DNA from 2 places in the Pseudoalteromonas piratica genome. Region 1 is predicted to be linked to the other one. Evidence: riboswitches for the same ligand, from Rfam matches in the RefSeq annotation. Region 1 holds a riboswitch; the other holds the start of a gene.
What was found. A riboswitch is a leader RNA that binds a small molecule or an ion and turns the genes downstream of it on or off. The one in region 1 is predicted to bind lysine.

Region 1 (4,567 bases):
TGGCGTAGTGTTCAATCAACACATAAATGGTAAGGGCGAATGAGCGCGAGATTTTACCCATATTCGGGGTGCCCTCATCCACTTGCAGGTAATAAAAACCGCGAGCGTCGTGAACAAGGGTTTGGCCAAGTGCCGCAAAAAGTGCTTCATAGGCATCAAACTCTTGGTCAAGTTGTTGAAAGAGTTGGCTGTCTTGCTCGCAAATATGGTAGCCAGACACCAGTTTTTTATTGATTGCTTTAAGCTCTGAAAGCAATGATAAATCGATTTGAGACATAAAAATTAATCCGATGAAACTGAACGTGCGAGATACGGCTTGAGCGTAAGTTGTTTATTGCCATTTTGAATGGTTACTTGCTCGCCGTGTGAAATAGCGAGCGTGTTATCGCTTGCTAGCTTTTGGTAAAGGTATAACAACTCGTCAGTTTCTAATTCATCATAGGTGGTCGTTAAGAAATCCATAATAGACGCTTTTTTGCTGCGTTTAGCTTGGGTAAAGCGTTGTTTTACTTGATTGTAATCAGGAATATTAGGTGCAGTGTACTGATTTACCGCGCTGATATCTGGTAATTCGTACTCGTCGTGTTCAAATTCAGCAAGCTCAGCCATATACGCAGTGATTTGGTTATTAGACCCAAGCGACAATCGCTGCGCCTCTGAGCTAAAGTACGGCATAAATTCGCCAAGGATTTTATCCACCCCTTGTTTACGAATAAGCGCAAGTACCTCTGAGGTCTGTTTGGTTAGTTGCGTATTGCGGCGCAATTCTTCACGCAGTGGCAATAATACATCGGCACTTTTGGTGAGAGACTGCTGACCAATAAGGTACATATCTAAAATACGGCTGCGTAGTTGCTCTAGCTGGCGTTTCTCATGTTTAAATTTGCCAAGGGTGGTAAAGTGCAAAATTAAGTCACTCAGTGAGGCTTCAATTTGCTCAAAACACAATTTAAACTCGCCGCCAATATCCACCATATTGAGCATTGGCTCAATGTATTCATCAAATGCTTCAATGACTGCTTTATAGCGTTTTGCCAGCGTTAAATTAGAATCGTTAGATTTAGCTTGTTCGACAAGGTTAAAAATAGCGTTTTGATTATGTTGGAATAATTTAACAATTTTACGCACGCGCTCATCCATAATGCGGGCATTTCGTTTAATTTCCATTTCGTCATCGTTAAAGCCAGCGTTTGATAAACGCTGGTTTAAGCGGGCTAAATCATCTACCAAAACATGAATTTCACCAACGAGGCCTAGACTTTCTTCTTGCAATAAAAATTGCGAAAAATCGGCAATTGCTCGGTTAATCTCAAGTTGAGACGATTTAGCAAGTGGAATAATAATCTCTAACTGGATTAGCTTGTTTATTTGTTTAAATACGGCTTCAGATGAAAGCTTGGGGTCTAATATTTTTAGCAAGCTTTGGGCATCTTGGAAGCTAAAATCACTGAAGTCGAAACGTTTAATTAAGGCTTCTATCAATGACCAATTGTCCACTAAAGTGGTCAAAATTCTTTTCGGTGGGATCATAATTATCCACGTTAACTTGATATTTATCTTAAAAGTAAATTTTATTTAAAAATATTGTGTAATTAGTCTAAAACTGGAGTGGTTTTAGGTAATCTACAGTGCTACACTTCGCGCCGCTCAACTGCCCATAAAATGCCGCAGGTTGGGTGTTCGTTCAAATTTTTAACTCAACTCTAGCAGGTTAAAATAACAAGATGGTGTCAGGTGTTATTCTCGCGCTGATAGCAATCGCTTTTGTGCTGATTGTTATTGAGGACATTATCCATGTAAACAAAGCCAAAACAACGCTATTTTTTGGAACTTTGTGTTGGATTATCCTCTTTATTTCTCCTCTACATGGGCAAAGCCCAGAATCTGTTCAAAAAGAACTCGATCATAATATTTTAGAAATTGCGACCTTGTGGTTGTTTTTGATGGCAGCGATGACCTTTGTTGCTTATTTAAACTCCAAAGGGTTTATTCAAAGCTTGGTGCATAGAGTATTGCCAAGTGAAATGAGTGAGCGCAATTTAATGTATTTAATCGGCGCATTTGCATTTTTCTTCTCGTCTATTTCTGACAACATCACCGCCACATTGATATCACTGGCGGTTGTGATGTCACTTAAGCTTGATGCTAAAAAGCTCATTAAATATGCCACGCTTATTGTATTTGCAGTGAACTCGGGTGGGGTATCGCTTATTACGGGTGATGTGACGACTTTAATGATCTTCCTTGCTGATAAAGTCACCATTGCTAACTTGTTATTATTAGTTGCCCCCGCGGCTTTGTCGGTTTTTATTTTAGCTGCGATGCTCAGCATGGGCATGAAAGGCACCATTACCTTTGAAAAAGTCGAACTACGTCGTATTGAAAAAACCGACATCACCATTGCCTGTATTTTTGTTTCGACCATTATTGCCACGTTGATGTTTAGTGTTTGGTATAAGATCCCACCTTTGTTGACCTTTTTATGTGGGTTGTCGATGATGTTCTTGGTGGCGCAGTTTTTAATGCGTAAGAAAGACGTAAACAAAAAAATCATCGACTATGTACGTGAAATTGAGTACGACACCTTATTGTTCTTTGTGGGTGTATTACTGCTTGTTGGCGCGATGAAAGAAATTGGCATATTGAATCAATTTACGCACCTTTATGAAGTGCTTGCACCTGAGTATGCCAATTACTTTATGGGTATTTTGTCAGCGGCCGTTGATAACGTACCGCTTACCGCAGCACTTTTAAAAGCTGACATTGTTATGGATACCCGTCAGTGGTTAACCTTCACCTATGCAACAGGTGTGGGTGGCTCGATGCTAATTATCGGTTCTGCTGCTGGCATTATTGCAATGAGCAAAATTAAAGAACTAACCTTTGTAAGCTACTTGCGCATGTTTTTGTATTTGTTAGTTGCCTACACGATTGGTTATTCTTCATCGTATCTGGTCGGCTGTTTATTTCTTAATTAATGATTGACAGCTAGACGTCTAAACGGTAAATTTCAAAAGCCTTCTTTTTAGAAGGCTTTTGTTTGTGCGCTGTAATTAGTTTGCAAACACAGAAGAGGTGCATTAACCAGGTAGTAGATTCGAGGGCACATTCCCGACGACGGTCTATCAGGGGGTTAACTGCCGAGGAGTAATCTGGATTTGTGGCCAGTTTGCTTCGGTTCTAGAAGTTGAATCTTCGGGACTGTCACCTGTTATAGGTGGAGAGCTTCTGGCAGAGACTATCCTGATGTAATCAATATCGTTCCTTGCCAAGTTCTCCTTATTAAGATTTAAAGGAGAGACTGTGTCTAATTCAAATATCAATGTAGCAAAATTTGGTGGTACTAGCGTTGCAGACTATGACGCTATGGTGCGCTGTGCTGAAATTGTACTTTCAAACCCTAATACTCGTTTAGTTGCGGTGAGTGCGAGTTCAGGTGTCACCAATCATTTAGTGAGCTTAGCAAACGACACTTTAAGTGAAGCAGAACGCCAAGCGCATATCGATGCCGTGGTGGCAATTCAGCACAACATCACTGAAAAACTGACATTAGATGCGGATATCACAGATGGCTTTTTAGCAACCCTTGAAGCATTTAAAGCACATGCACTGACTAGTGAGTTTGACGCCAGAGCAACGGATGAGTTGTTGAGCTTTGGCGAACGTTTATCTTCATATTTATTTACCCAAGTATTACGTAGCTTAGGCGCAACATCGTTACGTTTTGATGTGCGTGATGTGCTTGCAACAAACTCGCATTTTGGCAAAGCAGAACCCAATGTTGAACGTACTAGCGAATTAGCAGAATCGGCACTGTGTCCTTTGCTCGCTGATAATATTATCGTAACCCAAGGGTTTATCGGTGCAAATAGCCAAGGTGAAACAACGACATTAGGTCGCGGTGGCTCAGACTACAGTGCGGCACTGCTTGCAGAAGCGATTGATGCGAAAGCTGTTTATATTTGGACAGATGTTGTGGGTATTTTTAGTACAGATCCACGTTTATGTGTAAAAGCGGCGCCAATTGCCAAGTTGAGCTTTGATGAAGCGGCAGAAATGGCAACCTTTGGTGCAAAAGTACTTCACCCTGCAACTATATTACCTGCTAGTCGAAGCGGTATTAGTGTGTTTGTTGGTTCGAGCAGAGCACCTGAACAAGGCGGCACCTGGATTGAGAAAGAAAAGTCAGAACAAGCAGGCATTCGCGCCGTTACACAGCGTAAAAATCAGATTTTATTAACGGTAAAAAGCCCTGAAATGCTGCTTGCTAGCGGCTTTTTAGCCCGTGTGTTTACAATTTTAGCGAAATACAATATTTCGGTAGATTTGGTTACCACATCGGAAATCAGTGTGGCGTTAACCCTTGATAATGCGCCGAATGCATCTCGCCCGGAACTGGATCAAGCGTGCCTTGATGAACTCAGCGAGTTTTGTCATGTCACGGTTGAAAATAACTTAACGCTGGTGGCGTTAATTGGTTCCGAAATTCAATTACGTCATGGTGAATTAAACTTAATGGGCGTGCTGAGTGATTTTAACATTCGCTTAATTTGCCATGGCGCAAGTA
Region 2 (4,567 bases), 1.1 Mb from region 1:
TTGATGTTATCGAGCGCATCTAATAATTGCGGCCATACTAAGTGTTGATCATTTGCTGTGTAAGGAATACCTAAACCACCGCCTAAATCTAAAATGCGTAGTTTAAATCCAAGCTGTGCACTTAAATTTTGTAGTGGTGCAATCATGGCTCGCCATAGTTCAGCAAGCTTGTCACTGCTGAGCATATTGCCCCACTGGAAAATATGTAATCCAGCAAAGTCGAGCGCTGGAAAGTCCGTAATATTTAATGTAGCCCAATCCTCAATGCCGAGACCAAAAGGGGTGAGGCTATCACCGCCAAGTGGGTTTTTCTCACTGTCTGGCCAGCGCAGTTGCACCCGCAATAAGATTTGCAGTGTTATGTTATGTTCGCTAGCTGCTTGGTTTAGCCAAGCCACTTGATTATGACTTTCAGCAACAAAGGTGCGAACACCTTTGCTGAGAAAGTGTTGGATCTGCTTTTTCGATTTAGCAGGTCCAGTGTTGAGCACACGTTTTGCGTCTATGCCTTGACCTAATACCTGATTTAGCTCGCCACTGCTTGCTACATCAAAGTCAAAACCGCATTTATCTAACGTTTTAATAATCTCTGAAAGCGGATTGGCTTTAACGGCATACCAGAGCTTCACCACATTTTGAGATGTTAACGTGGTTAAATGCGCTTCTAGTTTATCGAGATCATAAACATAAAAGGGGGTATCGTTTTGCTGGCATAGCTCTGCCAGCACTTGACGCTGTTGTGTGCTCAAGAAGCTCATTAACGTAAAGCCTCTTCAAGTTCTAGTGACGCATCGCTTTGCTCATCACGATATTTAACAATGAGCGCACAAGACATGCTTAAACCTTGCTCACGACCCCACTGATTAGATGCTGGACGAGAACCCGGAATAACAATCGCGTTTTCTGGAATTGGCTCGCCTTTTTCTAAAACGCGCTCATTTACACAGTCATAAACAGGGATTGTTGCTGACAAGCGAACACCCGGTGCAAGTACAGCCCCTTTCTTAACCACTACGCCTTCAACAATGACACAGCCTGCACCAATAAAGGCATCGTCTTCAATGACTACTGGGCTTGCGCCAACTGGCTCTAATACACCGCCTATTTGCACAGCGGCACTTAAATGTACATTTTTACCAATTTGTGCACATGAACCAACCAGTGCATGGCTGTCAACCATAGTGCCGGAATCGATGTAAGCGCCAATGTTTACATATGCTGGTGGCATAATAACGGTACCGCTTGCAACATAAGCGCCAGGGCGAACGCTAGTACCGCCAGGCACCATACGTACACCTTCTTCAGCAGAAAAACCGCGTACTGCTAGGTTATCTTTATCAACAAATCCACCTGGAAACTCAGTGTTAGTACCATTTTTAAAAACGTCTAAAATGCCTTTTTTAACTTCAATATTTGCGTGCCAGTTACCATTTTCATCTTGGTTTGCTGCACGTACAGAGCCATTTTCTAGGTTTTTTAATAGTTCTTGCCAGTTCATAGTACTTCTCTCTTAATTCCAGGATAATATTTTTTGATTCGCAGCGAGAATTGCCGCAGGTGATTCCAGCTCATGATGCGTAAGCGGTGGACGTAAATTAGGGGTATTAAGTTTGCCTTGTTGATGCATTAGCACTTTTACAGGCACAGGATTAGCCACTTCAAATAAGCTATTTACAGCCTCGCTCCAGGTAGTGAATAAGTTTGGTGTACCAGAAAGCGATCTGCGAACAAACTCTGCGGTTTGTTTAGGCCAGGCGTTTGCTGCAACAGAAACTAATCCCTTGGCGCCTGCTTGGGCAAAGTAAGGCATTAAGGCATCATCGCCACTGTAAATTGCAACATTTGGATTGCTGGTTCTAAAGACTTCGAACTTGCTAATATCACCACTGGCTTCTTTAAGCGCCCATAGGTTTTTGTGGTGGCCTAGTGCTGATAACAGTTCCGGAGCAAGTGCAACGGCACTGCGACCTGGCACGTTATACAGCATGCAAGGTAATTCTGTGGCATTGAGTAATGTATCAAACCATTGGATTTGACCTTTTAAACCGGGCTTTGCGTAAAGTGGTGAGCCCAGCAAAAGCGCATCGATTGGTTGTTGATTACAAAACTCAAGCCAAGCGAGTTGTTCTGGCAGGTTTATACCGCCAACAGCAACCATTAAAGGGACATTGGGTGATAACTCACAAACAAAACGGACGATCGTTTGTTGTTCTGTAGTGGTTAAGGCTAAGCCTTCACCGGTACTTCCAAGCAATAAAATACCGTTATTGGCATCTTGTTGCTCGCTAACCAGTTGAGCAAGATTTTCAAAATCAATCTCACCATTATCGTTAAATGGTGTGACTAATGCAGTCCATAAGGGGTACTGCGCTAAATTAAATTGTGATTTCATCTCTAGCGAACTTAATACGTGTTCGGAGATAGGCTAAGGGAAAGGCTCAGTCCACTTCGAACAACTAAAAATTCGAAGAGCAATGGACTTAAAAATAGATAAGGCAGATGGCCTTATTTTTCTAAGACCAGAAGCTCTCCACCAAACATATTTACTTATAATAAGTAATTGGTGACAGTCGCTGGGATTCAGCCCAGACGCCCGAGAGTTAGAGTTAGCAAAAACAATACTCTCTCGGCGTTAATTCCCCTCGTTCAGAGTCTTAGGAGTTTGCTCTCCTCAACTGAACTACCTGAATAACGCACCTCTTCCAGCCCTTGAGTAAACAGCTTTAGGAAAAGCTGTTTACTATAAATAGGGTGATTGAGCGGCAATTGAAACATTTTGGACGTCTAAATGTCAATAAAATTTATTTTAGGGCGATGCATTCAGTTGGGTTTTAGTGATATAACTAGCGGCGAGCATGAATTACTATAATAAAAATTATTTGTTGTGAAAAAATTAGGGCTATTATTTTTCTTTCTATTTAGCACGCCATTATTTGCTACTGTCAAAAAAGCTTATGAAGAGTCGTTTGCATCCTCTGTTGTAATCAGTGACTCTGACGTTGTACGTTTTGGGTTTGGCAATTTTGACCCGGTTAATATTTTAGAGCCTTTGTCAGGCGGCAATGATGAAAGCTTAGATTTACGCAGGCAATTACAAGTTTTTGCATTACCTTATACGTTTCAACTTGATGAAGAATCTCGCATTAATACTCATGTCTCATACATCTCACAATCACAAGAAGTCCTGTTTGATAATCTGATTATTCCTGATGACAGCAACGATAAAATTTTTACTGCTTATGCTGATTATGAAACATCTCTCTACCGATACGATAATTGGCTTTTAGAGGGGAATATAGGGGCACACATCATGCACTATGACAATGTTCATGATTATAACAGCGCTGAAAGTCGTGCATTAAAGTCAGGTGTTGAAGGAATTTACTTTAATACAACGGCAAACTCGCTTTTGGCTGATTTTGGTCTAACCCTAAGTCGCAAAAAGAAAAGCCGTTGGGGACATTGGTTAGCAAAGTCGAGCTATAACCATTTTTTTGGCAAGGGGTTTGGTGGTGATGAAACAACCCGTGATGCAACACCTTCGGGTTGGTATTTTGCAAATAGCATCCGTGCAACAATTAAGCTCGACCAGAAACTAAAACATACCGAATCGATCTATTTGAAGTTTCAACGTGTTGATTTAGGGGGGGATGCAAGAAGTGCGTTTAGTACAGGACATTACTACGAATATGGTGGTGGGTTATTAATCGATACTCGCCCATGGACCTCATGGTTTGATAATATTGGTATTGGCTTGCATTACAACGAAGGCAGTGTACTCAGTGGCGGCAGCATTGTAATTTACTTTAATGAAGAGTAACCTGTTGAAAATTATTACTTAAAAAGGATTTAAAGTATGATCCCTTTTTCATTTTTAGTGCTTTCTGCAAGTGCCTTAAGCACAGCAGAAAACAACACTGTCATTAATAAAACAGACCAGCTTCACTTAAATACCATTGTAAATGCCGAGGCAATCAAACGGATACCGCCCAAATATCCTGTAAGTGCAGCACGTGATGGTAAAGAAGGGTGGGTACAATTAAGTTTTGTGGTAGAACCGGATGGAACAACCTCGAATGTGATTGTGGACAACTCATCAAATCCAATTTTTGAATCGTATGCGCGCAGATCCATTGAAAAATGGCAATATTCACCAGCAACAATGGATGGTAAGGCGATTCAGCAATGTCGAAACCAAGTGCAATTAGATTTTAGATTGAGCGAGACTCCTAAAGGTGCATCAAGGAAGTTTGTAAAGCAGTACAAATTGGCAAACCGTTATTTAGAAGAAAATAATATTGCCGAAGCGCAAAAAATAATGGCGAAAATAGAAGAGAAAGGGCGCTGGAATGCATACGAAGATATGTATTATGCGATTCTTAATTCGTTAATTGCGGAACAAACAAAGGACACTGAAACTGAGCTTAATGCTATTAAAAGCGTTCTGAGACATCGTGAATTACAAAAAGAAACGCAATACAGTGCTTTTGCTGCGCGTGCGTTTAGTTTAGCTATTGAACGTCAGCTTTATGGTGATGCAAAATCGATATTTGAGAATTTGAAAACG

Region 2: it holds a riboswitch for lysine, as region 1 does, so the genes downstream of both, dapA (4-hydroxy-tetrahydrodipicolinate synthase) here and lysC (lysine-sensitive aspartokinase 3) in region 1, are expected to answer to the same signal.

Annotation. Positions count from the first base shown of each region.
Region 1 is NZ_CP009888.1:2,541,474-2,546,040, reverse strand. It holds gene OM33_RS11830 (condensin complex protein MksE) at 1-277, opposite strand, end outside; gene OM33_RS11825 (BTB/POZ domain-containing protein) at 283-1,530, opposite strand; gene nhaD (sodium:proton antiporter NhaD) at 1,725-2,978, shown strand; lysine riboswitch at 3,063-3,236, shown strand; gene lysC (lysine-sensitive aspartokinase 3) at 3,367-4,567, shown strand, end outside.
Region 2 is NZ_CP009888.1:409,875-414,441, reverse strand. It holds gene OM33_RS01765 (PLP-dependent decarboxylase) at 1-758, opposite strand, end outside; gene OM33_RS01760 (2,3,4,5-tetrahydropyridine-2,6-dicarboxylate N-succinyltransferase) at 758-1,498, opposite strand; gene dapA (4-hydroxy-tetrahydrodipicolinate synthase) at 1,511-2,392, opposite strand; lysine riboswitch at 2,516-2,710, opposite strand; gene OM33_RS01750 (Solitary outer membrane autotransporter beta-barrel domain) at 2,885-3,820, shown strand; gene OM33_RS01745 (energy transducer TonB) at 3,857-4,567, shown strand, end outside.